Regions from separate parts of the Microbispora sp. GKU 823 genome, predicted to be linked through region 2. Evidence: riboswitches for the same ligand, from Rfam matches in the RefSeq annotation. Region 2 holds a riboswitch; each other region holds the start of a gene.
What was found. A riboswitch is a leader RNA that binds a small molecule or an ion and turns the genes downstream of it on or off. The one in region 2 is predicted to bind cyclic di-AMP.

Region 1: linked by a shared signal. The riboswitch ahead of B1L11_RS37400 (CHAP domain-containing protein) and the one ahead of B1L11_RS28210 (hypothetical protein) in region 2 are both predicted to bind cyclic di-AMP.
Region 3: linked by a shared signal. The riboswitch ahead of B1L11_RS08640 (CHAP domain-containing protein) and the one ahead of B1L11_RS28210 (hypothetical protein) in region 2 are both predicted to bind cyclic di-AMP.
Region 4: linked by a shared signal. The riboswitch ahead of B1L11_RS04700 (C40 family peptidase) and the one ahead of B1L11_RS28210 (hypothetical protein) in region 2 are both predicted to bind cyclic di-AMP.

Annotation. Positions count from the first base shown of each region.
Region 1 is NZ_MWJN01000113.1:1,450-8,658, reverse strand. It holds gene B1L11_RS52910 (hypothetical protein) at 1-265, opposite strand, end outside; gene B1L11_RS52905 (TerD family protein) at 340-1,398, shown strand; gene B1L11_RS37415 (GNAT family N-acetyltransferase) at 1,943-2,455, shown strand; gene B1L11_RS37410 (DUF6295 family protein) at 2,529-2,816, opposite strand; gene B1L11_RS37405 (dienelactone hydrolase family protein) at 2,828-3,571, opposite strand; cyclic di-AMP (ydaO/yuaA leader) riboswitch at 3,941-4,083, shown strand; gene B1L11_RS37400 (CHAP domain-containing protein) at 4,251-5,030, shown strand; gene B1L11_RS37395 (DUF305 domain-containing protein) at 5,093-5,710, opposite strand; gene B1L11_RS37390 (PHB depolymerase family esterase) at 5,856-6,980, opposite strand.
Region 2 is NZ_MWJN01000063.1:15,966-23,174, forward strand. It holds gene B1L11_RS28190 (SpoIIE family protein phosphatase) at 1-849, shown strand, start outside; gene B1L11_RS28195 (TIGR03086 family metal-binding protein) at 1,017-1,583, shown strand; gene B1L11_RS28200 (DeoR/GlpR family DNA-binding transcription regulator) at 1,830-2,633, shown strand; gene galT (galactose-1-phosphate uridylyltransferase) at 2,697-3,755, shown strand; cyclic di-AMP (ydaO/yuaA leader) riboswitch at 3,826-3,963, shown strand; gene B1L11_RS28210 (hypothetical protein) at 4,019-4,909, shown strand; gene B1L11_RS28215 (hypothetical protein) at 4,967-5,791, shown strand; gene B1L11_RS28220 (dihydrofolate reductase family protein) at 5,784-6,338, shown strand; gene B1L11_RS28225 (DinB family protein) at 6,376-6,885, shown strand; gene B1L11_RS28230 (RIP metalloprotease) at 6,904-7,209, opposite strand, start outside.
Region 3 is NZ_MWJN01000011.1:42,000-49,208, forward strand. It holds gene B1L11_RS08615 (dihydrofolate reductase family protein) at 1-115, shown strand, start outside; gene B1L11_RS08620 (dihydrofolate reductase family protein) at 212-817, shown strand; gene B1L11_RS08625 (zinc-dependent alcohol dehydrogenase family protein) at 929-1,972, opposite strand; gene B1L11_RS08630 (MFS transporter) at 2,118-3,242, opposite strand; gene B1L11_RS08635 (helix-turn-helix transcriptional regulator) at 3,417-3,764, opposite strand; gene B1L11_RS08640 (CHAP domain-containing protein) at 3,880-4,569, opposite strand; cyclic di-AMP (ydaO/yuaA leader) riboswitch at 4,584-4,717, opposite strand; gene B1L11_RS08645 (HAMP domain-containing sensor histidine kinase) at 4,926-5,765, opposite strand; partial or broken gene B1L11_RS08650 (response regulator transcription factor) at 6,093-6,748, opposite strand; gene B1L11_RS50110 (hypothetical protein) at 6,905-7,209, shown strand, end outside.
Region 4 is NZ_MWJN01000005.1:101,845-109,053, reverse strand. It holds gene B1L11_RS04710 (hypothetical protein) at 9-962, shown strand; gene B1L11_RS49765 (NYN domain-containing protein) at 980-1,327, shown strand; gene B1L11_RS04705 (C40 family peptidase) at 1,477-2,439, shown strand; cyclic di-AMP (ydaO/yuaA leader) riboswitch at 2,753-2,907, shown strand; gene B1L11_RS04700 (C40 family peptidase) at 2,982-3,554, shown strand; gene B1L11_RS04695 (hypothetical protein) at 3,659-4,573, shown strand; gene B1L11_RS04690 (glycosyltransferase family 4 protein) at 4,695-5,804, shown strand; gene B1L11_RS04685 (Nramp family divalent metal transporter) at 5,817-7,115, opposite strand.

The sequences.
Region 1 (7,209 bases), on a different contig from region 2:
ACCTGCTGTCGTTCGACGGCGTACGGCTGCGCGCCCGCACCTTCGCGGGGCGGTTCGAGGCCGCGCTGCGGACAGATCCCCGCGAGGCACTCGCCCTGCTCGCGCGCCGGCCGGGAGAGCTGCTGCGGCGCACCGCCGATCTCGCCCGCCGCCTGCCCGCCGCCGATCTGGCCGAGGCCCTGCGCGCCGCCGCGCCGCACGTCTCCCCCGCCGTGCTGATCGCCACCCTGGGGCAGTTGCGTACGCCACCGGGCGGGACCCGCATGTTCCTCCCGCGCGGGGGAGCGGCGCGGATCTGGGCCGAGCCCCGACACCCGCGAGAAGCTTGCCCCCGAGACCGTGGCCGCCCTGACCGCCGTACTGACCGGCGAGATGCTGCGCCGGGCCGCCGCGCTGCCGCCCGTCGGGACCGCGCTGCTGGACGAGGAGCTGGACGACCTGCTCGCGCCGGAGGCCGAGCGGTCCGCCTCGGCCTCGCTGGTACGGCTGCCGCGCGGCAGCGTCCGGCCGCTACCGCGCGGCGAGCGCATCCGGCTGTTCCTGCATTGGGCGGAGCCCTCGGATCGCGTGGTCGACCTGGACCTGTCGGTGGCGGTGTTCGACGCGCGGTGGGAGTTCGTCGGGCTGTGCGACTACACGAACCTGCGGCTCGGCGCGAGCGCCGCCGTCCACTCCGGGGATCTGACCTCCGCGCCCGAGCCGCTGGGCGCGTCGGAGTTCGTGGATCTCGACGTGGCCGCGCTGCGCGCGACCGGCGGCCGGTACGTGGTGCCCATCGTGTTCAGTTACAACGACGTGCCGTTCGACGAACTGGCCCGCGGTTTCGCCGGATTCATGGACGATCCGGACGGCCTGTTCGACCCGCTCGCCGTACGGCAGCGCTTCGACCTGACCGGCCCGGCCAAGATCCTCGTCCCGCTCGTCGCCGACCTCTGGTCGCGCACGATGCGCTGGGTGGACCTCAACGTGTCCGCGTTCGCCGGGTTCCACGACGTGTACGAACACGAGGAGCAAATCGCCCGTCTGGGCGCGGCGGCCGAGGACGCCTACGGCCTCGGCGAGCGCGTCACCCTGTGGGAGGTCGCCTGCTGGCACGCCGCCGCCCGCGCCCGCGAGGTCGTCGTACGGCACCGCGACGGCGCCGTGAGCCGGCACGCGCGTCGTCCCGGCGAAGACGCCGCCGCCTTCGCGTCCCGCCTCGGCGTACGGCACGCGGCCGGCCCCGCTGCGGAGGCCGGCGCGGCGGAAGCGGGTCTCGCCGTGGTGCTGGAGGACGACGTGCGGGTGAGCGAGGGGGCACAGGTCTACGCCCTGCATCCTGCCCGTCTCGACCCCGCCCTGATCCGCTCACTCGACGCCTGCGACCTCGTCGGCATGCTCGCCCCGGCGGCGCGCTGACCCCGCCGGAGATAACCGTTTGCGCGCTCACGGACCCGCGTGGGAAAGTGAGCGCGCTTCACACAGATCACAGCGAAGGAACGAAGCCTATGTTCTCGGCGTCCCACAGTGGCCGCCGTCGGCACTGACCGGTACGCCTCCCGCGTCATCGGTTCACTGCCCTCACCGTCTCACGGCGGCCCCACGTGACGGTGCCCTGTGCACCTTCTCCATCCCCGTCCGGGATGGCTTTCCCGTGCGAGTTCACCCCTCCGCGCCGAGCGATGGGCGAACCGCTCCACCTTGTCGTTCGTGAGGTCGATATCACCGTGGGCATCGATGTCCAGAGTTTCGCCGTGGCCAACCTTCGCCGCCGTCCCGAAGTCGTCGAGATCGGGGGCTTCGTCCTCGGCGTCGAGCCCGGCACCACCAGCCCGTACGTCAACTACGCGACACCCCTGCCCGGCGCCAGGCTGGGCGGACGGGACGTCGCGGCGCTGATCGGGCGTTCCGCGAGCGCGGGCTCAAGCCCCGGCTCGAGTTCGCCCCGGACGCCGCGCCCGCCGTGGAGCCCGCGCTCCGCGAGGCGGGGTTCACCGTCGAGGCGGTGCACGACTATCTCGTCTGCACCCCGGCCACGCTGACGCCGCCGCCGGCCGTCCTCCCTGTGGAGGCGCCGGCCACGGACGAGGACTACGTGGCGATCGACGCCGCCCTGTCCGAGGCGTTCGGCGGCGAGTTCGCCGCGTCGCCGGAGGGCGCGGCCCGGCTGCGCCGTACGGAGGAGAACGGCGGCGCGGTCCGGTTCGTCCGGGCGCCCGGCGGCGGCTGCGCCGGGGCGGCCATGTGCTCCGCTCCGGCCGTGGAGACGTCGGAACTCGCCGGGGTCGGCACCCGCCCCGGCTTCCGCGGACGGGGCATCGCCGCCGCGGTCACCGCCACGCTCGCCGAGACGATGCTCGCCAGGGGAGCACGGTCGGTGTGGCTGGAGTACGGCGGCGAGGGATCGCGCCGGGTCTACGAACGCGTGGGCTTCCGGCCAGGGGGCACTCGCCTGTACATGTCGCTCGAAGCCTGACGACCGCGGACCGCCGGCCGTCCGCGCCCTGCCCTCACCCTGGGCGGCGCCGCGCGGCGGCGACGAGGCGGGATCAGGCGGGAAGGGACCGGCGGGTGGCCGACGCGAGCCCGGGCGGCGCCGCGGCCAGGGCCTTGTGGATGGCCTCGACCAGGGCGAGCGCCGCCTCCTCGGTGAGCTCGATCGCGACCCGGGCCGACGGGCCCTCGGCCGGGTTGGTGAGGTCGATGTTCACCGTGTGCTCCTGGCACGCGTGGTAAGGATGGTCGACGTAGACCATGCCGTCGGTGACCGTGAACCAGCCCGACGCCCCCTTGGCGGCGCCGTCGATCCGGATCTTCTCGGTGAGATAGGTGCACATCCCTGTTCTCCTCAGGCGGCGAGGTGGCGGCTGAAGAAACCGAAGACCTTCTTCCAGCCCTCCACCGCGGCGGCGGGCCGGTACGCGGGGCGGTCCACGGAGAAGAACCCGTGCCCGGCGTCGGGGAAGACGTGGAACTCGTGTTCCTTGCCGAGTTTGTCCAGCTCCGCGGAGAGCACTGCCACCTCGTCCGGCGAGGGGAACCTGTCGTCCGCGCCGAAGAGCCCGAGCAGCGGGCAGGACAGGTCGCCGGCCCGGGAGATCAGCGGTTCGGCCTTGAGCGGGGATTCGGCGGGCGGCGCGGTGACCACGAAGGCCCCGTAACAGTCGACGGCCGCGTCGATCCGGAGCGAGCAGGCGGCCAGGAACGTCTGCCGCCCACCCGAGCAGTAGCCGATCACTCCGATCTTGCCGTTGGCGTGCTCCAGGCCCTTGAGGTACGCCGCGGCGCCGGCGACGTCCCCGACGAGCTGCTCGTCGGGGACGCCCCCCTTGGCCCGGGCCGCGGCGGCCTGGTCGTCCGGGCTGACCCCGGCGCCCTCCCGGGAGTACAGGTTGGGGCAGATCGCCGCGTAGCCGTGCGCGGCGAACCTGCGGACGATCTCCTTGGTGGCCTCGTCGTAGCCGGGCAGGTGGTGGATGACCACGACCCCGCCGTAGGGGCCGGAGCCGAGCGGCCGGGCCGCGTACGCTTCGAGTTCGGCCCCTTCGTGCCCGGTCACGGCGACCGTACCGGCCCACATCGCGTCCGTCATAAGAAAGTCCCTTTTCCCTGTGGCGACCAGCAGTTAGCTTGGCTAACTAAGCTAGCCGCCCGGTAATGATCCGATGAATACGGCAGTGCCGCGGCCGGCGAGCGGCGCGGCGTCGCCGTCATCGCGGGCGGGGTGTTCAACAGCGGCATCCTTGCCGCCTCTGACCCCTTGCCGAGTGTGTGGGCGCATGTGCCGTACGACGCTGTGTGGCGTATCTCACCGCGGGCGGCCCGCGACCGTGAGGACCTGCGGAAGCACGGAACGGCTGCGACCAGAATGATGCCCTTTGCCGGGTTTTTGGTCGTGTCACACTTGTTATCTACTAAGCTTCCCGATGTCTCGCCGGTGTGCGGTCCTCAACCCGAGGACGACCGGCGACCGCCGAATCCCGGAAGTCATCGATCCCGGGAACCGGGGACCCACGTCTCTTGGGGTGAATCCGGACCATCCGGTAGGGCTACTCCTGGCCCGAACCCGTCAGCTAACCCGGTAGGCGGCCAAGGAGAGGAGAGCGCGTGGAGTGTCGGCTCCACCTGCCCACCCGGTCCGCGTCGCGTCGCCGGACCACATGCCCGCCCTGGAACGTCTCCAGGCTTCCGGGGTGATGGCGCGCCCGTGACGGGCTGCCACATCTCCCGTTTCTGATTCCGCCCCGCCGCGGCCGTGTCCCCGGCCGGTCATGCCGTCATGCCGTCACGCCCCGCGGGCCGGTTCGTCATGTCTCGAAGCGCGCCATGAGGAGCCTCCGATTTCCACCGATCCGATTGCTCGACAGCTGCTCGACGCCGTCCGCCCCGAACTGGGCTACCGCGAACGAGCCGGAAAACACACGAAGTTCGGCAAGTGGTACGCCGACAACGTCGCCAAGGACCCCGATTTCACGACCGCTCCCTGGTGCGACATGTTCGTCTCCTGGGCGGCGGACCGGGCCGGGGTGCAGGACCACGTCGGCGAGTTCGCGCTGACCACGCGGCACGCCAAGTGGTTCAAGGAGCACCACGCCTGGAGCGGCAAGCCCGAGCCGGGCGCCGTGGTCTTCTTCGCCTGGTCGGGGTCGAAGAAGATCCGCGACATCGACCACGTCGGCATCGTCGAGAAGGTCGTCGGCGGGAAGGTCCACACGATCGAGGGCAACGTCGACGGCGTGTGGCTCAAGCGCAAGGTGCGCGACAAAAGCAAGATCGTCGGGTACGGCCTGCCGCGCAAGGTCAAGGTGACGCCGAAGGCGCCGGTGACGATCCAGCCCGTGGCGGCCGTGCATGCGAGCGTTCAGGGCGCGGGGCCCACCACCAGGAACATGGCGGCCACCCAGGGGCAGTCGCTCGACCTCGTGTGGTCGCCCGGCGACGCCGTCCTGCCGGCCGGTCTGCTGTTCGCGGTGGTCTCCACCGCCGTGACCGGACTGCGGTTCAAGGCCGCGGCGGCGACGTCCGGCGGACGGCACCGCAAGCGTGGGTGACCTCCCGCCGCCTTCCCGGATCTGCGGGTGTCGCGTTGCCGGCTCCGGCCATCGCGGCGGCCTCATCCCAGGAGGCTCTTCATCTCCCTGATCTCGGCCGACTGGCTGGAGACGATGGACGCCGCCATCCGCCGGGCCGGCTCGTAGACCCCGGTGCGCAGTTCGTCGCGCGCCATGGCGACGGCGCCTTCGTGGTGCCGGATCATCATCGTGAGGAAGGCCCGGTCGAAGGCGCGTCCTGACAGCCGTTCGAGACGCCGCATGTCCTCGGGGGACATCATTCCGGGCATGGCGTGGTGCGCCGGCCCGGGGCTCCCGCCGGGCGCCGGCTCGCCCCAGGCCGTGAGCCAGCCGCTCATCGTCCGGATCTCGGGAGCCTGCGCGGCCTCGATCCGCCGGGCGAGCCGCGCGACCCGGGGATCCGCCGCGCGGCCCTCGGCCAGCCTCCCCATCTCCACCGCCTGACGATGATGCGGGATCATCATCCGGGCGAACATGACGTCCTGGTCGTTGTGGTCGGCCGCCGGCGTCGTAGCGGCAGGCCCGGCCAGCGCGGTGAACGCGGTGAGCGCGGGCGGCGAAGAAGCCGTCCCGGCCCAGGCGGCGGAGCCGTACGCGCCGGCCACGCCGACCAGCAGATCGGCCGTCAGCAGGGCCACCGGCAGAACACGTCCCCTCATCGGCCAACACCTCCTCGGTCCCGCCGCCCTGCCCGCAGTGCCGATGGCGGCGACCATCCCCGGGCAGCCGCCGCCCCGTCGGCTTGTCGTACCCCGTCCCGCGGAACCTTCCCGTCAGCCCTGAACGTGATCTGAGCGGGGCCGGTCAGCACTGGCCGTCGGCGAGCACCCAGTAGTCCGGGCCGGTCTGGCGCAGCGCGTGCGTGGTGAAGGTGTTCCACAGGCCCATCGCGTCGTTCGAGCCCTTCGCGTAGGTGTAGCCGCCGGACTGGTACGCCCGTCCCGCCGTGGTGTGGGCGTAGTTGCTGGCCCGTACGCAGGTGCCCGTCGGCGGGGCAGTGGGTGTGGCACTGGGCGAGGGGCTGGGCGTGACGGTGGGCGTGGCGGTGGGGCTGGGCTGGGCGCCGCCGTCGAGGCCGAAGAAGAGGGCGTCGTGGTAGGCCGAGCAGATCGTGTCGAGGAAGTACGCCGCGGTGGCGCCGCACTGGTCGGCGGCGCCGCCGGGATCGACAGGAAGGCCGTGGCCCATGCCGCTGATCTCGTAGAGGCGCACGTCGTCGCCGCCGTACACCTTGAGCGTGGTGCCGCCGGTGAGCGACCGGGTGGAGGTGGGGGTCTGGGAGACGCCCCGCACGTTCGTCCACTGGTCGCGCAACTGGGCGCCGTTGGCGGGGACGACCGTGTAGTCGGACTGGCCCTGCCAGACGGCCACCCGCGGGTACGGCCCCGCGTAGCCGGGGTAGGCGTTGCGCACCAGGTCACCCCACTGCTGCGGGGTCCTGCTCGTCGGGCCGTACTGGCAGCCGGACGCCTCGGTCAGGCTGCTCGCGCAGCGGTAGGCGAGGCCGGCGGCGATCGATCCGGCGGCGAACACGTCCGGGTACGTCGCCAGCATGACGGCGGACATCGCCCCGCCCGCCGACAAGCCGGACACGTAGACCCGTGAGGGATCGGTCCCGTAGTTGGCGACCGCGTACGCGACCATGGCGCGGATGGACGCGGCCTCGCCCTGCCCCCTCGTGGTGTCGCCGGTCTGGAACCAGTTGAAGCAGCTCGACGAGTTGTTGGCGCTGGAGGTCTGCGGCAGCACCAGGGCGAAGCCCCACTGGTCGGCGTACTTGCGCCACCCCGAGTCGGCGAAGTAGCCGCTCGCGTTCTGCGTGCAGCCGTGCAGGAGCACCACGAGCGGCCGGCCGCCGGGCAGGCCGTCCGGACGGTAGGCGTACATCGCCAGGTTGCCGGGGTTGGATCCGAACGAGCCGACCTGCACCAGCGAGGCGGCCGCGCGGGCGGGGTGATCAGGGCCGTGCCGAGCAGGCCGGCCAGGACGAGCAGGAGGATCGCGAGGGTTCGGGCCGCTCGCGGCGGCCGGGCGGGGAAGGACGTGACCATGGGGGCTCCTCGGATGACCTGGGCACCGATCCTTTCCGCGCACGGTAGGACTCCGGCCGTCCTCCCGACATGGTCCCCGGGCACACTTTTCCCCGTCCTGTCATGGC
Region 2 (7,209 bases):
CGTACGGCCCTTGTGGTGGGCGACGTCATGGGCCACGGGACCAGGGCCGCGGCGACCATGGGCCAGCTCCGCACGGCCGCGCGTACGCTCGCGAGCCTCGACCTGCCGCCCGACGAGGTGCTGTTCCGGCTCAACCTGATGAGCCAGGACCTCGACCCCAGTCAGATCGCGACGTGCATCTACGCCGTCTACGACCCGGTGACGCGCACGTGCGCGCTCGCCCGCGCCGGGCACGTGCCGCCGATCCTGCTGCACCCCGACCGGTCGACCGAGATCATCGAGCTGCCGTCGGGCCTGCCTCTCGGCATCGGCAGCGACCCGCTGGAGTCGCGCGAGCTGGTCCTGCCGGCCGGGAGCGTGCTCGCCTTCTACACCGACGGCCTCGTGGAGAGCCGGGAGCGCGACCTGGACGCCGGGATCATGGGGCTGCGCCGCCTGCTCGCCGGTCCGGTCGAGGACCTGGAGGACATGTGCGACGTGATCATCAGCAGCCAGCGGTCGGGCCACGAACGTGACGACATCGCCCTGATGGTGGCCAGGGTGCGCGATCTCGACCCGGACGAGGTGGCGACCTGCCCGTTGCCGTCCGACCCGCGGTTCGTCTCGCACGCCCGCCGGTTCGTCCGCGGCACGTTGCAGAGGTGGGGGCTGGGCGGCCTCGTGGACAGCACCCAGCTCATCGTGAGCGAACTGGTCACCAACGCGCTCAAGCACGGCTGGCCGCCGATCGAGCTGCGCCTGCTGCGCGGCCGCACGCTGGTGGTCGAGGTCGTCGACGGCTCCCCCCGCCACTCCCGCCCCCGCGCACCGCCGCCCCCGACGAGGACACCGGCCGCGGTCTCCAGCTGATCAAGCGGTTCGCCTACCGCTGGGGCACCCGGCCCACGCCGTATGGAAAGATCGTCTGGGTCGAGCAGCACGTCCCTTGACCCGGGCGTTCCCTCCCCGGCGAGCGTGTATGACTGATCGTTGAGAAGAGTTACGTTCGAATGGGGAGTTCGTGGCGAGGAGGGGACATGATCGACATCCGTGACGCGTACCGCAGGGCGCTGGACGGTTTCGGGGACCGCCTCCATCTCGTCCGCCGCGGGCAGTGGGAGCTGCCGACCCCCTGCGTCGACTGGGACGTCCGGGGGCTCGTCAACCACGTCGTCGCCGAGAACCTGTGGGCCCCCGAACTGCTGTCCGGCCGTACGGTCGCCGAGGTGGGGGACGCCTTCGAGGGCGACGTGCTCGGCGACGACCCGCTCAAGGCGTTCGAGGCGTCCGCGCAGGGCGCCGTCCAGGCGGTGTACGCCGAGGGCGCCCTGACCAGCGTGACCCACCTGTCCTTCGGCGACGTGCCGGGCGAGGAGTACATCACCGAGCTGTTCGCGGACGCGCTGATCCACACCTGGGATCTGGCACGTGCCATCGGCGGGCCGGAACGGCTCGACCCCGAACTCGTCGCCTCCTGCTCCGAATGGTTCGAGAAGGCGCGGGAGGACTACCGCGAGGCGGGGGTCATCGGGGACGAGCGCGACGTTCCGGCCGGCGCCGACCAGCAGACTCATCTGCTCGCCGCCTGGGGCAGGAACCCCTAAGCCCTACCGTGCAGCACCTTCCGCGGGGCCTACCGGCCTGTGGGCCGCCTGCCGTGGTTGGCCTTCTTCTTCTTGCGTGCCTTCGACTTGCGTGCGCGCCTGCCCATCACGACCGCCTTCCGTCGGGTACGGCTTTCGCTCACTGTCCTCCCCCGGATCGCCGACGGCAAGTACCCGGACCCCAACTCAACATGTCTCCACGTACGTGAGGCATAATTTGTTTGAATCTGTTGACAGGAGTGGTGGATGCTGGCCCAGCAACGGCAGCAGGCGATCCTGGAGAGGGTACGCAGAACCGGCGGGGTGCGCGTCGCGCAGCTCGTACGCGACCTCGGGGTCTCGGACATGACGATCCGCCGCGACCTGGAGGTCCTCGCGGAGCGCGGCCTGATCGTCAAGGTGCACGGCGGGGCGACCGCCACCGGCACCGGCTCGACGGAGGAGCCGGGCTTCGCGGCCAAGTCGGTGCGGCAGCAGGCCGAGAAGGAGGCCATCGCCCGCCGGGCCGCCATGCTCGTACGGCCGGGCAGCTCCGTCGCCCTGTCGGCCGGGACCACGACCTGGACACTGGCCCACCACCTGGTGGACGTGCCCGAGCTGACCGTGATCACCAACTCCGTCCAGGTGGCCGACGTCTTCCACCGGGCGGGACGGCCCGACCAGACCGTGGTGCTGGTGGGAGGCGTGCGTACGCCCTCCGACGCGCTGGTCGGCCCGGTGGCCGTGGCGGCCGTCCGCTCCCTGAACGTCGACACGCTCATGCTCGGCGTGCACGGCATGAGCGTCCGCGCCGGTTACACCACGCCCAACCTGCTGGAGGCGGAGACCGACCGCGCCCTCATCGCGGCCGCCCAGCAGCTCGTGGTCCTGGCCGACCACACCAAGTGGGGGACGATCGGCATCAGCACGATCGCCGCCCTGGGCGAGGCCGGTGTGGTCGTGAGCGACGTCGGCCTGCCGGAGGAGGCGCGCGCCGCGCTGTCGGAGCACGCCGGCGAGCTCCTCCTCACCGATCCGTCCGGGGAGACCGAACTGGAGACCGCACTGTGACGCCGGACCTCTGGAAGCCCCCCGTGACCCGGGACACCGCACCGTGAAGCTGGAGACCGCTCTGTGAAGCGCACCATCACCCATCTCGCCGACGGCCGTGAGCTGATCTACTTCGACCGGCGTGACGACGCCGACCACAGCGCCACCGACAAAAGGGACCTGCCGCCGCGCCCGCTCGCCTCCGAGCTGCGCTACGACCCCCTGATGGACGAGTGGGTGGCCGTCGCCCGGCACCGCCAGACGCGCACCCACCTGCCGTCCGCCGAGGAGTGCCCGCTCTGCCCGGGGCATCCCGGCTCGGAGATCCCCTCGCCGTACGAGGTGGCGGTGTTCGAGAACCGCTTCCCGTCGTTCAGCTTCAACACCGGAGCGTACGAGCAGGTGGGCGGGCTCAGCGAGGTGCGGCCGGGGATCGGGCGCTGTGAGGTCGTCTGCTTCACCTCCGACCACGACGCGTCGTTCAGCTCGCTGAGCGACGAGCAGGCCGAACTGGTCGTCGAGGCCTGGGCCGACCGCACGGCCGAGCTGTCCTCGCTGCCCGGCGTGGAGCAGGTCTTCTGCTTCGAGAACCGCGGCGCCGAGATCGGCATCACGCTGCCGCACCCCCACGGGCAGATCTACGCCTATCCGTACGTCACGCCGCGTACCCGGCAGATGCTGGACGCCGCCGCCCGCCATCGGGGCGGCAACCTGTTCGCGGACGTCCTGGCCGCCGAGCGGAGGGGCCCCCGGGTGGTGGCCGCCAACGAGCACTGGACGGCCTTCGTCCCGGCCGCCGCGCGTTATCCGTTCGAGGTGCACGTCTACCCGCATCGTCAGGTGCCCGACATCCCCGCGCTGTCGCCCGAGGAACGGGCCGCGTTCGCGCCGCTCTACATCGAGGTGCTCCGCCGTCTGGACGGGCTGTTCGGCGTCGTGATGCCGTACGTCGCGGCCTGGCACCAGGCCCCGGTCACCTATCGGCGCGACCTCGCCTACCTCCACCTGCAGCTCTTCACGATCCGGCGGGCGCCGAACAAGCTGAAGTATCTCGCCGGATCGGAGTCGGCCATGGGCGCGTTCGTCAACGACGTGCTTCCGGAGGAGGCCGCCCGGATGCTACGCGAGGCGGTAACGGCTTGATCTCCGAATGGTTGCGACTTTGGTGGCAGCCACGGTTTCTTTACCACTAGTATCCCTGACACCGGACGTCACAACCGGTACGCCTAATCCCGGGCGCCCGCCCGGGAGCCGGGGACCCAACCACGCACCTGGGGTCAAGGCAGTCGCCTGCCCGGGCTTCTCCAGCCCGAACCCGTCAGCTAACCCGGTCGGCAGATGGAGAGGAGTGGGCTCTGCCCCGCGCGTTCCCCCTGGCTCTCGGCGCGCTCGCCTCCGCCGTCCTCGTGTTCGGCGCGGCCACCCCTGGCGCCGCCGACCCCAAACCGACGGAGAAGCAGCTCAAGAAGGAGCTGTCGGACCTACGCAAGAAGGTCGACCGGCTGATCGGCGACTACAACGCCAAACGCGTCGCCCTCGCCAAGGCCCGCGTCGAGGAGAAGGCGGCCCGCGGCCGGCTGGCCAAGGCCGAGGCCGACTACGAGGCCGCCAGCGACGCCGTACGGCGGATGGCCGGGCTGCGCTACCAGACCGAGAGCGCGATGGCGCTGCCCGACATGAACACCGCCGCGCTGAACTACCAGCTCAAGGAGGAGCAGGCCGCCAGGCTCGCCCGCTTCGACCAGGTCCGCGCCGAACGGCAGCAGGCCGCGGACGCCGCCAAGACGCTGACCGAACAGCTCAAGGCGCAGGCCGCCGAGGTCGCCGGACAGCGCGAGGACGCCGAGGATCTCATCGACGAGATCAAGGACAAGCTCGACGCGCTGATCCCGATCGCGCCGGGCAAGCGCGCGGGCGGGTCGTGGGCGCCGGAGCTGCCCAGCGGCTCCGACAACATCACCCCCCGGATGCGGCTCATGCGCACGGAGGTCGAAAAGCACTTCGACCTGCGGTTTCCGGTCGGCTGCTACCGGGCCGAGAACAGCGGCGAGCACCCCCTCGGGCGCGCCTGCGACTTCATGATGAGCTCGGGCGGCGCCATGCCTTCCCCCGAGATGAAGGCGTTCGGCGACAGCCTGGCCGCCTGGGCCATCAAGAACGGGCCGAAGCTGGGCGTGATGTACGTGATCTGGCAGCAGCGCATCTACAACCTCGGCCATCCGGGCTGGCGGACCATGTCCGACCGCGGCAGCATCACCGCCAACCACTACGACCACGTGCACATCTCGATGTACTGACGCCGGGGCTCTCGTCGGCAGGCGAACGAGAAGGGCGGATCGGGTTATCGTCCTGCCATGAAGGACGAGCCTCCCCCGCCCCTGCTGGCCAATCGATGGGCCGACGCTGCCGGCGAAGGCGGGCCGGGGGCCGGCAGGGAGATATGCAGGTGTTTCGACCAACACAGGGTTCGCCAAGACAGGGTTCGTCCGCCGCACCTTGTGCGCTTCCATCCTGAGCGTCAGGACACTGCGTCCCCTGGCTGGCGACATCTGCTCGAGCTCGTAGAAGAAGCGGCGGCGGACGGCCGCGAGGTGTTCCGTCCTCTTGTCGAACTCAGCCCGGCCGAGCAGCGTCAGATCGTCACGTTGCCTCCGACCATCGCCAAACTCACCGAGGTCAAGCACTTGGTGCTCTACGGCAGTAACCTCGTGCGAATCCCCCCGGAGATCGGCTCGATGACCAATCTGCGGGAGTTCAGCCCTTACACGTCGCATCGCCTCCACTGGTTCCCGTACGAGCTGACCAGGTGCCGGCGGCTGAAGGCCGGCACGGTCAGCACCCGCTCGCTTTACGGCAACCTCAAGGTGCGAGCGCCGTTTCCTCCGCTCCAGCCGGGCAGAGCATCGACCCGGGACCTCGATCTCCTCGGCCTCGACCCTGGAGTGTGGGGCACCGACGTGATCCGCGCGTGCAGCGTCTGCGACCGGCCTATCGCCGAAGGCGGGCTTCACCAGGTGTGGATCTCATTACGGGTCGGCACCGACACCGTGCCGCTGCTGGTGAACGCCTGCTCACCGGCCTGCATCGACGCCCTTCCTGCTCCTCCAGATGGCTACCTGCCCACGCCGCACACCGGCGGGCCGGGCATGTGGCGAAAGCGGGGTGACCACCGTGCCTGACCTCACGGCGGACCTGTTCGTGTCGCTGGACGGCTTCGCCGCCGGCGTGGACGTGGGGGCCTTCTTCGGCTATCCGGGGCCCGGCCTCGACGCCTGGATACGCGAGGCGACCGAGCAGCCGCACCTGATGCTCATGGGTCGCGTCACCTATGAGGCGCTCGCGGCGATCTCGTCCGCGGCCGCCGACGAGGCGAGCACCCGGATGAACGACCTGCCGAAGGCCGTCTTCTCCAACACCCTGCGGGAGCCGCTCGCCTGGAAGAACACCCGGCTCGTGCGCGGTGACCTCGCCGAGCGGGTCAGGGCGCTCAAGCGGGAGTCGGCCGTGCCGCTGCGCTCGATCGGCAGCCTCACGCTGGTCAGAAGCCTGATGGAGCTCGGGCTGGTCGACCGGCTGCGGGTGATGGTCTTTCCCCTCACGCTGGGCGGCGACGGCCGGGAGCCCGCCTACGCCGGCTACCCCCGGACGGGGCTGGAACTGGCCGGCAGCAAGGTCCTCGACTCGCGCATCGTCCTGCTCGAATACCGGCCGGCAGGCCCAAAATGATGTGACTCCGCGCCGCGGCTCGGGGCAGGATGCCGGAATGACCGACACACGTATCGATCCCCCTGTCGCCGCGGACGAGCGCGCGATGCTGCGCGCCTGGCTGGACTGGCACCGTGAGACTCTCGCGGTGAAGTGCCAGGGCCTCACGGAGGAGCAGCTGCGGCTGCGCTCCGTGCCTCCCTCCAGCATGTCGCTGCTCGGCCTCGTACGGCACCTGGCCGACGTCGAGCGGGCCTGGTTCCGGCGGCGGCTCAACGGCGAGGACCTCGGCGGCATCTACTACAGCGACGACGACCCGGACGGCGAGTTCGACAACGTGGACACCGCGTCCGCGGAGGAGGCCTTCGCGACCTGGCGCGCGGAGATCGAGCACGCGCGTGCGGCCGAGGATGCCTGCGCCGACCTGGACGCGCTGGCGAAGGCGGACCGCCAGGGAGTCCGCCACTCGCTGCGCTGGATCATGTGCCACATGATCGAGGAGTACGCCCGCCACAACGGCCACGCCGATCTGCTGCGTGAGCGCATCGACGGGGCGACGGGCGAATAGGCTCCCGCCCGGCGGGGCTCAGCCGGACAGGCGGACCGGGTTGACGAGGTCGGCGTAGATGAGAAGGCCGCCCATGACGACCAGCAGGGCCGCCATGACGTACGTCAGCGGGAGCGCCTTGGCCACGTCCACGTAACCGGGGGCGGGCCGGCGGCGCACCCGCGCCAAGACCCGCTTGACGCCCTCCCACAGGCCGCCGGCGATGTGCCCGCCGTCCAGCGGCAGCAGCGGGATGAGGTTGAACATGCCCACCGCGAGGTTCAGCAAGGCCAGCAGGTTGATGAAGATCTCGATCTTGTTCTCGACCGGGAGGTCCGAGGCGGC
Region 3 (7,209 bases), on a different contig from region 2:
CGGAGGCGGGGGACGCCTGTTCGACGACGGGCTGCCGGCGACGAAGTGGACGCTCACCCACCAGGAGACCGGAGAGCTGGGCGAGATCGCCATGGTCTACGACCGAGTCCGCTGAGCAGACCGATCAGCACAGATCGATCAGGGCGGGCCGATCAGCGCCCGGTCGGCGCCGCCCCGAACCGAGTGGACGTGTCCAGGCAGGAGAACGCACATGAGCAAGGTGATCATCGGTGCGGCCGTGTCCGCGGACGGTTTCATCGCCGACCGGAACGACGGCGTGGGACCGTTGTTCGACTGGTACTTCAACGGCCCCCAGGAGGTGCCTGTCGCACCGCACCAGTACCGGCCGAAGGGCGGCTACCGGCCGGCCGCCGCCAGCGCCGATTTCCTCCGCGCCACCTGGGCGAGCGTCGGTGCGACCATCATGGGACGCCGTCTGTTCGACCTCACCGACGGCTGGGGCGGCAAACCCGCCGTGGGCGACCATGTCTTCGTGGTCACCCACCGTTCCCCCGGCGACTGGCCGAGCCGCCACCCCGGCGCCCCGTTCCACTTCGTCGGGGACCTGAAAGAAGCTGTGGCGCGTGCCAAGCAGGCGGCCGGCGACCGCGACGTCTCCCTGCCTGCGGGCGATCTCGCCGGACAGGCGATCTCTGCCGGGCTGGTGGACCAGATCGACATGTACGTCGTTCCGGTCCTGCTCGGCGACGGGATCCGGTTCTTCGGAGAGCACAGGGTTCCCATGACGATGTTGGACAACCCGCGTATCGTCCAAAGCGACCGGGTCACCCACATCAGTTATGACCTTCGCGCATGAGGATCGCCCCCACCGCGAGCGCCCCTGACCAGGGCGTGGGTGATGGCGAGGTCGACCCCGGCACCGAGCGGTTCGCCGCATGAAGGTGCGGCGAGCAAACCGCAGTGGAACTCAGGGTTTGATGAGGACCTTGAGGCTCTTGCGGTCGGCCATGTCCCGGTAGCCAGCCGGGACGCCGTCCAGGTCGGTGGTGGCGTCGAAGACCTTTCCCGGTTCGATGGTGCCGTTCAGGATGTCGGGCATCAGTTCTTCGATGTAGGCGCGGACCGGCGCGGGTCCTCCGGAGAGTCGGATGTTGTGGCGGAACAGGCCGCTCATGCCGATCGGCGCATCTTCGTACTGCGGGACGCCGACGCGGCTGATGACGCCGCCAGGGCGGACGACGCCGAGGGCCTGCCGGTAGGCGGGCATGGTGCCGACGGCCTCCAGGACCACGTGCGTGCCGTGCCCGCCGGTGAGCTCGCGGACCGCCTCGATGCCTTCCTCGCCCCGGGCGGAGACGACGTCGGTGGCGCCGAACTCGCGGCCGAGGTCGGTGCGCGCCTGGTGGCGTCCCATCAGGATGATCTGTTCGGCGCCAAGGCGCTTGGCCGACAGCACCGCCAGCAGGCCCACAGCGCCGTCACCGATCACGGTGACGCGGGTGCGCGGGGTGACGCCGCCGGCCACGGCGGCGTGGTAGCCGGTGCCGAACACGTCCGAGAGTGTCAGCAGGGACGGCATGAGGGCCGAGTCCGCTTCCACGGGGAGCTTGACCAGGGTGCCGTCGGCGAGCGGGACACGGACCGCTTCGGCCTGTCCGCCCTCGTCGGACAGGCCGTCGAAGAAGGTGGCCTGCGGGTGAGCGCAGGAGGTGTGCAGGCCCTCGCGGCAGAAGTCGCAGGTGTTGTCGGAGATGGCGAACGGCGCGACGACCAGGTCGCCCCGTTTGAGGGTCGTCACCTCGGAGCCGGTGTCCTCGACGATGCCGATCAACTCGTGCCCCATCCGGGCAGGGCCGTCGTCTGGCTTCATCGAGCCGTAGGGCCACAGGTCGCTGCCGCAGATACAGGACGCGGTGACGCGGACCAGCGCGTCGGTGGGCAGCTTGACGACCGGGTCCGGCACCTCCTCGACCCGGACGTCGCCGGCGCCGTACATCAAGGTTGCACGCATCGAAATGCTCCATTCTCAGATGGTTGTGTGTCTCACGTGGTGGCGGAGAGCGCAGCCCCGGGCCGTGGCCGCGAACGGGTTCCAGCGTTGTGGCTCCTTGCCGCCTTCCCCGAGCTGACCTGGCCATACACCCGGTGGCGGAGATCTAGTGGACGGGTGCGGCGACGCGGCGCCGCTGGAGCAGGGCGATCGTGATCGTGGGAATCAGGGTCAGTGCGGCGACGGCGGTGCCGACCGCAGCGGGTCCGGTGGTCTCCAGGGACGAGTCGAGGGCGCGCCCGGCGATCCAGGTGCCGACGGCGGTGCCGAAATTGAACGCCGAGACGCTCAGGGCGGACGCCAGGGTGGGCGCCTGACCGGCGAAGCGAACCGACATGGAGATCAGCACGGGATTGGCGCCGAGCCCGGAGAACCCCAGCAGCACGACCAGAACGACCATGGCCCAGGCCTGCCCGGACAGCAGGCAGATCGCCGGCAGCAGGACCGTGGTGCCCGCGGCCGCCGCGATCGTCGTGGTGTGCGGGCGGGCGTCCCCGAGCCGGCCTCCAGCCAGCGAGCCCGCCAGGGCTCCGGCGCCGAAGCCGACGAGCACCAGCGGCACGAGCCCGGCCGCGATACCGGTCCGGCCGGTCAGCAGCGGCGCGATGTAGGAGTAGGCCGAAAGCACCCCGCCGGTCGTGGTCGCGCAGGCCGCCAGCACCAGCCACAGGCGCCCCCTGCGCAGAGCAGCCACCTCCGACCGCACCGACACCGCCCGGTGATCGCCGCCATCGTGCGGGACGGTGCGGGCGATCAGCCCGGCAGCCGCCACCGCGAGGATCGCCAGCGCCCAGAACGGGCCCCGCCAGCCCACCAGTTGCCCGGCGAACGCGCCGAGAGGCACCCCGACGACGTTGGCGAGCATGCCTCCGGCACTCACCAGACCCAAAGCTCGGGAGCTTGCCCCAGGGCCCGCGGTACGGCCGGCGGTCACGTTGGCCACCGCCCAGAACGCCCCGGTCGCCAGCGCCGTCACAAACCGTGCTGCCAGGAGCAGCGCGAAGCTGGAGCCGACCGCGACGACGAGATGCCCGGCCGCGAACACGCCCAAGGCGAGCATCAGCGTCAACCGCCTGGGCAGCCGCAGCGTCAGCATCGCCATCGACGGCGCGCCGATGATCATGCCGGCCGCGAACACCGTGATCAGCAGTCCCGCCTCGGGTACGCTCACCCGCAGGTCGCCGGCGATCTCCGGCAGCAGGCCCGCGACCACGAACTCGGTCGTGAGCATCAAGACCGGGCACCGCCTCCGAGGACCGGCTCAAACTCCTCGCCAGCCTGGCAGCCACCCAGCCCCAGGCAACCCGACCCCAGGCAACCCATCCCACCAACCAGCCGCGCTGAGCTTGCGAGCCGGTCGCGATCATCCGCCTGACAGGAGCCGTCGCCTCCGGCACCCGCCGTTTCACGGACGGGCGTCGTCCCGCAGGCGGCGCTCCCGCCTGCCGCGGGCGAGTTCGGTGCCCAGGGCGTCCAGGCGCTGGTTCCAGAAGCGGCGGAAGTGGTCGAGCCAGGTGTCGACCTCGCGCAGCGGCGTGGGATCGACGGCGTACAGGCGCCGGGTGCCCTCGGCCCGGACCGTCGTGAAGCCGCTTTCCCGGAGCACGCGCAGGTGCTGCGACACCGCGGGCTGGGAGATCCCGAACTCCTCCTGCACGATCGCGCCGATCTCTCCGGCGGAGCGCTCGCCCTCGGCGAGCAGTTCCAGGATCCGGCGGCGCACCGGATCGCCGAGGACGTCGAACGCGTGCATGCCGCCAGGCTCGCAGCCCGCGCTCTTGTAGGTCAATTTGCGGCAGTCGGGCGGCTTTCGGCGGGGACGGCGAAGCGCGCCGGGATCACCGGCGCGCTTCAGGGGCCGTCGTCTCTCAGGAGGAGGCGGTGGTGGTGGACGCGGAGGTGTCCGCGGGGTACATCGGGTAGCCGTACCCGGCCACCTGCCAGGTGGGACGGGTGCGGGCCTCGACGGCGCCGCCGTCGCCGGTGTTGCCCTCGATGGTCCGGATCGTGCCGTCGCCGTTGTCCTTGACGACGAAACCGACGTGCTGGACGTCGTCGATGTCCTTGCTGCCGTTCCAGTTGAAGAACACCACCGCGCCCGGCTTGGGCGTGTGGCCCCAGCGGCCGTGGTCGGCGAACCACTGGGCATGCTCCACCGTGTAGGCGTCGGAGCCCATGACCGGCGCGATGCCGAGCTGCTGGCCCACCCAGGAGACGAACATGTCACACCAGGGGGCGTTCAGGTAGCCGTCGATCGTGCCGCCGTCGCGGGCGAGGGTCTCGCGGGCACGCGGCGTGGACATGTACCAGTGCTGGAACTTGGTTCCGCCGCCGTTGGCGTTCTCGCTGATCCCGACCTGGCTCCTGGCCAGGTTCAGCACGTCGGCCGCGCTGACCTTGGGCAGCGTGGAAGCGATCTCGGCCATGGACTTCGCGGCCGCCGGGCCCTTGCCGGTGGCCGGGTTGTCCGCGTGCGCGGCCGGCGACGCGAGCAGCACGGCCGAGGCGAGGGCCCCGCCCGCGAGGGCAGCGCGAACACAGGTGTTGAGGACGTGCATGGTGGGGCGTACTCCCTTACTTCCATGCCGCCTACCGGGTTAGCTGACGGGTTCGGGCTGGAAGTCGCCCTACGGCAGGTATGCCGATTCACCCCAGGAGAGGTGGGTCCCCGGCTCCGCGCGGACGCGGACTCGGCGGCCGGGCGGCAGGCCGGGATCGGCTTGCCGCGTCGGTCTGAGGAGGGCTTCTTGACCATTGAGATGAGCAAGTGCGCCCTGAGCTGCCTAAAACGTAATAGACCAGGTCAAACCGGTCAAGTTAGAACAACCCAGATTTTACTGGTCAGTAGGGAGCAAACCCGGCAGGGCCGGGTAACCGGCCGCAGAGCGATCATCGATTGCAGGAGAACCCCGGCTCACCTCGGCAGGCGTACGGTCACCGCCAGGCCGCCCTCCGGCCGGGCGAGCGCCTCCACCCCGCCGCCGTGCGCCACGGCGATGGCCCGGACGATGGACAGGCCCAGCCCCGCCCCCCGGGCGGAGCGGACGCGGTCGCCGCCGAGCCGCCGGAACGGCTCGAACAGGTCGTCCACCTCGTACGGCGGGACCAGGGGCCCGGTGTTCTCCACCGTCACGCTCACCCCGGCCTCGTCCTCCCGCAGCCGGACCCAGACCTCTCCGTCGCGCACGTTGTACTTGATCGCGTTCTCCAGCAGGTTGACCAGGCAGCGTTCGAGGAACAGCGGGTCGCCGTGCACGACCGCCGGGCACAGGTCCTCGTGGACGACCACCTTCCTGCGGCGCGGCTGCAGGTCGATCTGCTCCATCGCCATTCGGACGATGTGCCGCAGGTCGACCGGCTTGCGGGCGGTCAGCTCCTGCTCCGACTGCGCCAGCATGAGCAGGCCCTCGATCAGCCGCTCATACCTCGCGTTGGTGCCGAGCAGCGCGCGAGCCAGCGCCTTGAGGTCCTCCGACGCCGCGGGCTCCTCCAGCGACACCTCCAGGACCGTACGGTTGACCGCGAGCGGGGTGCGCAGCTCGTGGGAGGCGTTGGCGATGAACCGGCGCTGGGCGTCGAACACCCGGTGCAGCCGGTCGAGCATCGCGTCGAAGGTGTCGGCGAGACGCTTGATCTCGTCCTGCGGGCCGCGCAGGGCGATCCGCTCGTGCAGCGTGCTCTCCGACAGCCGCTGCGCGGTCTCGGTCACCCGGTCGAGCGGGCGCAGCGCGCGGTCGGCCACCAGGTAGCCCACGGATCACCGCGACGGCCCCGACCAGGACCATGACGATCACCGACGACCTGAGCACGTCGCTCAGCACGTCGGCCGCCCCCTGCTCGACGTTGGTGCGCACCCGCTGCGCGAGCAGGTCGCTGTCGGGCAGCCTGCCCCCCAACATGGCATCGGGGGCGCCGGTCACCTTCGACGCCACCGCCACCACGAACCGCTGGTTGAGCGCCCGCGCGGTCAGCAGGTGGGTGAACCACAGCAGCACCGATCCCGCCAGGAAGAACAGCCCGCCGTACAGCAGGGTGAGCCGCGTCCGCAGGCCGAGCCTGCTCCACAAGGACAGGACACGGATCACAGCCGATACCCCCGGCCCGGCACGTTCTCGATCACCGGCGGCTCGCCCAGCTTGCGGCGCAGCGAGGTGATCGTGACGCGCAGCACGCCCGTGCCGGCGTCGGCGTGCTCGTCCCACACGTTCGCGCGCAGCCGGGCCGAGGTCACCAGCCCTCCGCCGGCGCGCATGAGCTCGTGCAGCACGTCGAACTCCTTGCGGCCCAGCGCCACCTGCCGCCCGTCCCGCGTCACCGTACGGCGGGCCGGGTCGAGCCGGATCCCGGCCCGCTCGATCACCGCAGGCACCGCCCGGGGCGAGCGCCGGGCCAGCGCCCGGATCCGGGCCACCAGCTCGGCGAACGCGAACGGCTTGACCAGGTAGTCGTCGGCGCCCAGAGACAGGCCCCCGACCCCGGTCCCGCACCCGCCCGGCCGCCGTCCAGCATGAGGATGCGGCTCGCCCCACTGGCCGTGACCAGCTCCCGGCACACGTCGTCGCCGTGCACCTCGGGCAGGTCGCGGTCGAGCACGACCACGTCGTAATCGACGTAGGCGGCCAGCTCGAGCGCCTCCTGACCGTCGTAGGCCACGTCCACCGCGATGGCGTGCAGCCGCAGCCCCCGGGCGACGGCCTCGGCCAGCTGTTCCTCGTCCTCGACCACGAGCACCCGCATCCCAACCTCCCGCTCGGCTCCGAGAGTGGCGCAGTCGGTGTTAGCCGCGGATAAGCGGATCTCGCTTATCCGCGTTTAGCACCGCCTCCGCTGAAGTTGGGCCCCGTCCCGGGCGAACGCCCCGGATGAGAAGGAGCGACAGAGGAGGAACGACCCATGCGCTTACGACCGCTGCACCCCCTGGGCCCGGCACTGGGGCCCACACTGGGTCTCACACTGGGGCTCGCACTGGCGCTGACCGGCTGCGGCGCGGCCCCCGCGGACGACGGGATCGCCAGCGCGGGCGGTGCCACGTCGGGCGCCACGGCCAGGCCGTCGGCGTCGGCCACCGTGGACCGCCAGGAGGCCCAGCTCAAGTTCGCCCAGTGCATGCGCGAGCACGGCGTGGACGTGCCCGACCCCGATCCCGACGGCCGCGTCCGGATCATGAGCAAGAAGGGCGACGAGGCCTCGATGCAGAA
Region 4 (7,209 bases), on a different contig from region 2:
GCGACGAGATGAGTTCAGCCGGAGAAGGCCTGTCTCGTCCGTTGCCCGAGCAGGTCCGTTTACACGTGGTGGAGGTCGCGGCGCAGGTGCTGGGCTCGATGCCCGCCGCGGCCGTGCCGCCGCCGCTGCGCAACATCGCCAAGTTCGACCCGCGCAAGCGCGCCCGCCTGGGCAGCGCGCCGATCGCGGCCAGCTGGAGAACGACAAGGAGTTCCGCGAGCGGGTGGCCGAGACGGTGGAGGCCGCCTGGCCCGAGCTGGTGGCGAGCCTGGCCGCAGGGCACGGTGCCCCCCGCGGCCGAGCCGGTGCTGGTCGCGGCGGCGGCCTACCTGACCCGCCCGCCCGGCTGGCCGGACCTGATCGAGCAGGCGCGGGCCGATCTGGAACACGCCGCCGCCGCGGGCACCCAGCGGGAGCAGGCGGAGACGCGGCTGCGCGAGCAGCTCGCGGCGCAGCGCGCCTCCGCCAAGGAGGAGATCGACCGGGTGCGCGAGCAGCTCAAGGCGGCCCGCGCGGAGAACTCCGACCTGCGGCGCAAGCTGCACGACGCCCGCGAGCGGGTCAGGGCCGCCGAGGCGCGGGCGGCCGAGCTGGAGGCGGAGACGGCCGAGGCGCGGTCCAAAGCCGCGAGCGCCAACGGCGCGGCCGAGACCGAGCTGCGCCGGCTCAGGGAGCGCCTGGCGGACGCCGAGCGCCAGCTGGAGGCCAGCCGCAGGGCCGCCCGCGAGGGCCGCAGCATCGAGGACGCCCGGGGTGCGGGTGCTGCTGGACGCGCTCCAGGACGCCGCCGCCGGCCTGCGCAAGGAGCTCGGCCTGCCCACGACGATCAGCAGGCCGGCCGACTACGTGAACGCGGTGCTGCCGGGCGAGGCGGGCGTGACGGCCGTGCCCGCGCGGGCGCTGGCCAACGACGACCCCCAGCCTCCTCGACCAGCTCCTGGCCATCCCTCATCTGCATCTGATCGTCGACGGCTACAACGTGACCAAGACCGGCTATCCGTCGCTGACCCTCGCCGACCAGCGGGCCCGGCTGCTGACCGGGCTCGGCGGGCTCGCCGTGCAGACGCGGGCGGAGGTGACGTGCGTGTTCGACGGCGCCGAGCTGAACGGGCCCGTCCAGGTGTCCGCGCCGCGCGGGGTGCGGGTGATGTTCAGCGCGCCCGGGGAGATCGCCGACGACCTCATCCGCACGCTGGTGCGCGCGGAGCCGCCGGGGCGGGCCATCGCGGTGGTCTCCTCCGACCGGGAGGTGGCCGAGTCGGTGCGCCGCATGGGCGCCCGGCCGGTGCCCTCGCTCCTACTGCTGCGCCGTCTCGGGCGCGGCTGAGGCGCCGTACGCGCGCTCCGGCCCGGCGTCGTCACCGTACGTGATGACTGCCGCGAATACCTGCGAATAGGTTGAAGCATCAAGATCGCCTAGATAGAGTCGCGCCGCAGGTTTCGTTGATCTAAGAGGTTGATCCTCAAGGGGGCTCAGTGCGAGGGCGTGTGCCGGTGGCCGCCGGTCTGGCCGCCGTGGTCCTGCTGACGCCGGTGACGGGCGCGCAGGCGGATCCGAAGCCCACAGTCGCGCAGGCCAAGGCGAAGTTGAACAAGCTCAACGAGCAGGCCGACAAGCTCGTGGACCGCTACAACGCGGCCAACGAGAAGTGGAAGAAGGCGAGGCAGAAGTACCTCGCGATCAACGACGACTACAAGAAGCAGAACGTCCGGGTCGAGGCGCTCCGCTCCGGGCTGGTCTCGATGGCCGTCAGCAGCTACCAGGTCGGCGAGATGGGGTCGTGGGGCGGCGTCTTCTACAGCGCCGACCCCGATGCCATGCTCAGCGGCCTCGCCACGCTCAACCACATGTCGGCCGAGCGGGCCGGGCGGCTCAGGGAGTACGAGGGCGCGATCAAGGACCTCAAGGACCGCCGCGACCAGAGCAAGGTGGTGTACCAGGAGGCCGCCGACGTCAAGAGCGAGCTCGCCGACGAGAAGGAGAAGGTCGACAAGCTCGTCAGGGAGCAGATGAAGCTGCTGCGCTCGCTCGGGACGTACAACCCCGGCAACCCCAACAGCGCCGGCATCGTCTACACCGGGCCGGCGTCCGGCAACGCGCTGGCGGCCCTCCAGTTCGCCTACAAGCAGGTCGGCAAGCCGTACCGCTACGGGGGCACGGGACCGGACGCCTGGGACTGTTCCGGGCTCGTGCAGGCCGCGTGGGCGGCTGCGGGCGTGACGCTGCCCCGGACCAGCTACGAGCAGTGGGCCTGGGGTGCGAGCCGCAGGGTCTCGCTGGACGAGCTCCAGCCGGGCGACCTGCTCTGGCACGCCGGGTACGGGCACGTCGGCATCTACGCCGGCGACGGCAAGGTCGTCCACGCGCCGCAGACCGGCGATGTTGTGAAGATTGTCACACTCGCCGAGTATCACGCCATCGGAGCTGTCCGCCCCTGAGGGCCCGGCCTTCTATGTGAACTTCTGTGCCTTTTGTGACTCATGTGACCCGGTTTACCCGTTGATGCCGAGATTGTGAGCAGAGTCACACTTAGCCTTTCGCGATGCGGGTAAGCTGCGGTTTCTTCTTCGCCGCCTCTGTTATCCGATCTTTATCCGGCGGGAGGGCTTTGCCGAACGCGGCGAGTCCTCGGTAGCTTCTGGGCCGCGGCGAGCACGCCTCGCCGCGGCGCACCCGGTCCGGCCGGCCGTCGCGCAGTCATCCACCGTCACCGGCGCTCTCCATCACCCTCCCCCTCGCGGGATCCCTCAGCGCCGGTGGCTGCCGAGTCCGTGCAGTCAGGAGGCACGGAGCCGGGGAACCATCGACCTTCACGCGAAGGTCCGGGGTGAATCGGCGCATCGCGCGCCGTAGGGCGACTTCCCCGCCCGAACCCGTCAGCTAACCCGGTAGGCGTGAGCGGAAGACCCGAGGAGAGATCCTGTCTACCACCCCCTCTAGCCTGTCCCGTCTTGCCCGAATTGCCCTTGGTGGTGCTGCTTTGACGGCATCCGTCGGGGTCGCCGGTGCGCATCCGGCGGCGGCGGACACGGTGACGGTCACGGTCGTCAAGACGGCCCCAGCCACGAAGACGGCCACGAAGACGGCCACGGCGAAGAGCGCGAACACCGCCGCCCGCAGGGCCGCCGCGAAGAAGCAGCAGACCAAGAAGCGCGCCGCCAAGCGGAAGGTCACCAGGGTCGCGCTCCAGCGGGCCAAGGCCCAGCGTGCGGTGAAGGTGGCCGAGAAGCAGATCGGCGACCCCTACCGCTACGGAGCCACGGGACCGGGCGCGTTCGACTGCTCGGGCCTGGTCCAGTACGCCTGGCGCAAGGCGGGCGTACGGCTGCCGCGCACGACGTGGTCCATCCGCAGCGCGGTCAGGAAGAAGGTGTCCTGGGGGAACTTCAAGCCCGGTGACCTGATCTTCACCAGCGGCGGCGGCCACGTCGGCATGTACGTCGGCCACGGCAAGATGATCCACGCTCCGCACAGCGGCACGCGGGTGCGGATCGACAAGCTGGACGCCTACAGGAGGAGCACCTTCGTGGGTGCCGTCCGCCCGGGCGTCTGACGGGCACCGGTCACCAGCCCCCTCGACCGGCGCCGTCCCTACGGCCCCGTCCACCTCGCCGAGGTGGACGGGGCCGGTGGCGTGTGCTGGCTACCATGCACGGCGTGACTGCCACGAGCGGTGTGCCCGGAGGCGTGCCCGGCGTACGCCCCGAGGCCGGCCGGCGCCACCCCGAAGCTCCGCCTCATCGGGTCCGTCCCCGTGCGACCACGGCCGTGGCCGTCGCGCTGGCCGTGCTGCTCGCCGGGCCCGCCGCCGCGGCCCCGCCCGACCCGCTGCTCGCCCTGCGGCTGGCTGCCCGGGCCGCCGTGCGGGAGCACCCGGGCATGTGGACCGGCGCCTCCGTCGCCCGCGGCGAGCGCGCCGTCGTCGTCGGGTCGCCCCGGCCGCTGGTCGCCGAGATCGCCGCGCTGGCCGATCGCGCGGGCCGCACGGTGAGGAGGATCTGGGGCGGGTACGGCGGCGCGGTGGTCCTCGTGCCGCGCACCGAGGAGCAGGCCGCCGTGCTGGCCGCGCCGGCGAACGTGGACGGCCTGGCGGCCGTCGCCACCGGCGGCCGCGTGATCGTGCAGCCGGCCGCGTTCGCCCGCCTGTCCGCGACCGGCCGTCTGGTCGTGGTGACCCATGAGCTGACGCACGTCGCGACCGCCGGTCGCCGCGCGGTCCCGATGTGGCTCATGGAGGGCTTCGCCGATTACGTGGGCTATCTGGACAGCGGGCTGCCGGTCCGTGCGGTCGCCGCCGAGCTGGCCGCCGACGTGGCGGCAGGGAGGGCGGCGCTGAACGCCCTGCCGGGGCCCGCCGACTTCGCCGCCAGGCCCGCCCAGGCGTACGAGGAGGCGTGGCTGGCCTGCCGCTACATCGCCGCGAGGTTCGGGGAGCGGAGGCTGGTCGCCCTCTACCGCGCCGCGCTACGCGAGGAGATCGGCGCCGCCCTGCGGGAGGTGCTCGGGCTGACCGCCGACGGCCTGACCCGCGAATGGCGGTCGTACGCGCGCGAGCGGCTCGCCCGTTCCTGATCGCGACAGGGCGCCTGCTTTGCACAGGGCCTCTGCTTTGCACAGGGCGACGGTGGTGGCGGTGGCTGCGACAATGCGTTCCCGGGCGGACCGCGCGACCACGCCGGCAGCGGGGGTGAGGATGACGAAGCGGACGCTGATCGTCACGAACGACTTTCCGCCCAGACCGGGCGGCATCCAGGCGTTCGTGCACGGCCTCGCCTCGCGCAGGCCGCCCGGCTCTGTGGTCGTGTACGCCCCGCGCTGGAAGGGATGCGAGGAGTTCGACGCCCGCCAGCCGTACGAGGTGGTCCGTCATCCCTCCTCGCTGATGCTGCCGACGCGCTCGGTGGCGAGAAGGGCGGCGGCGCTGGTCGAGGACGGCGCCACCGTCGTCTTCGGGGCGGCGGCGCCGCTGGGGCTGCTCGCCCCCGTCCTGCGCGCCGCGGGCGCGGCGAGGATCGTCATGCTCACCCATGGGCACGAGGCGTCGTGGGCCCGCCTGCCGGGCGCACGCGCCCTGCTACGCCGTATCGGGGCGGGGGCCGACGTCGTGACCTACCTCGGCGACTACACCCGCCGCCGGATCGCCAGGGTCGTCCCCGCCTCCAGGCTCGTACGGCTCGCGCCCGGCGTGGACACCGCCGCCTTCCACCCGGGGGCGGGCGGCGACCGGGTGCGCGCGTCGCTCGGCCTGGGTGACCGGCCGGTGGTCGTGTGCGTCTCCCGGCTGGTGCCGCGCAAGGGCCAGGACGTGCTGCTGCGGGCCTGGCCGCTCGTCCTGCGGCGGGTTCCCGGCGCGGTCCTGCTCCTGGTCGGCGGCGGCCCCCTGCGGCGGTCGCTGGAGCGAACGGCCGCCCGGGCCGGCCTGACCGGTTCTGTGGTCGTCACCGGGTCCGTGCCCTGGGCGTCGCTCCCGGCCTACTACGACGCGGGCGACGTGTTCGCCATGCCGTGCCGCAGCAGGTTCGGGGGGCTGGACGTCGAGGGCCTCGGCATCGTCTACCTGGAGGCGTCGGCGACCGGGCTGCCGGTGGTCGCGGGCTCCTCCGGCGGCGCCCCCGACGCCGTACGGCACGGCGAGACGGGCCTGGTGGTCGACGGCACCTCGCACACGGCGGTGGCCCGCGCGCTGTGCGACCTGCTGGCCGACCCGGCCCGCGCCCGCGCGATGGGCGAGCGGGGCCGGGCCTGGATCGAGGAGGAGTGGCGCTGGGACCTCGTCGCGGCCCGGTTCGCCGAACTGCTGTGACGCGACGCCGCCTCAGCCGGTGAACACCTCCACGAGCAGGAAGCCGTTCAGCGCGCTGATCACGGCGGCGACGACGACGGCGGCGACGGTGGTGAGGCGGCGGTTGACGAGGTCGCCCATCAGCTTCCTGCTGCTGGTGAACGCCACGAGCGGGACCAGGGCGAACGGGATGCCGAAGGACAGCGCGACCTGGCTCAGCACGAGCGCCCGCGTGGGGTCCACTCCGACGGCCAGGACCGCCATGGCCGGGAGCATCGTGACCAGCCGCCGCGCCACGAGCGGCACGCGGCGGCGCAGGAACCCCGCCATGATCACCTGACCTGCGTAGGTCCCCACGCTGGAGGAGGCCAGGCCGGAGGCGAGCAGGGCGAGCGCGAACGCGACGGCCGCCCCGGGGCCGAGGACCTGCCCGAGACCGGCGTGGATGGCCTGCAGGCTGCCGGGATCGCCGCCGCCGAACGCGGCGGCGGCCACGGTCAGCATCGCCATGTTCACCAGTCCGGCGGTGCCGAGGGCGACGGCGATGTCCATCCGGCTGGCGCGCACGGCCTCCCTGCGCACATCCCCGCGCACGTCCTCCCTGTGCACGTCCTCCCCGGGCCCGCCGTGCGCGCCCTGGTGCTGGGTGAGGGCCGAGTGCAGGTAGACGACGTGGGGCATGACGGTCGCCCCGATGATCCCGGTGGCCAGCAGCAGGCTGTCGGTCCCGGCCAGGCGGGGCACGAAGCCGCCCGCCACACCCGCGAGGGACCCCGACAGCAGCACCTGGTAGGCGAATCCGGCCAGGACCACCGCGAGCATCGCCGCGACGGTCGCCTCGAACCGGCGGCGTCCGCGCGGCGCGAGCATGAGCAGCAGCGAGGAGACGACGGCCGTGATGGCGGCAGCCGGCAGCAGGGGCACGCCGAACAGCAGGTTCAGGGCGATCGCCCCGCCGATGAACTCGGCCAGGTCGGTGGCGGCGGCGACCACCTCGGCCTGCACCCACAGCGGCAGGCTCACCCGGCGCGGCAGCTGGTCTCGGCACAGTTCGGGAAGGTTGCGGCCGGTGGCGATGCCGAGCTTGGCCGAAAGCGCCTGCACGAACATGGCCAGCACGTTCGCGAGGGCGATCACCCACAGCAGCATCGTCCCGTACTGGGCGCCGCCCGCCATGTCGGTCGCGAAGTTGCCCGGGTCGATGTACGCCACGGAGACGACGAAGGCGGGACCGCACAGGCCGGCCAGCCGCGCCAGGCGGCCCGGCGCCGCCCGCCCCGCGGTGTGAACGGCGGGCGCGGGCCCGTTCAGAGGACGGCGGGAGTCGAGCACGAAAGCCTCACAGGAAACACGAAAGCCTGACAGGAAAGAGGTCTCACGCCGGCCCGGGCGCGTTCTCCGGCCGGCGGCGGCAGCCCCGCGATGC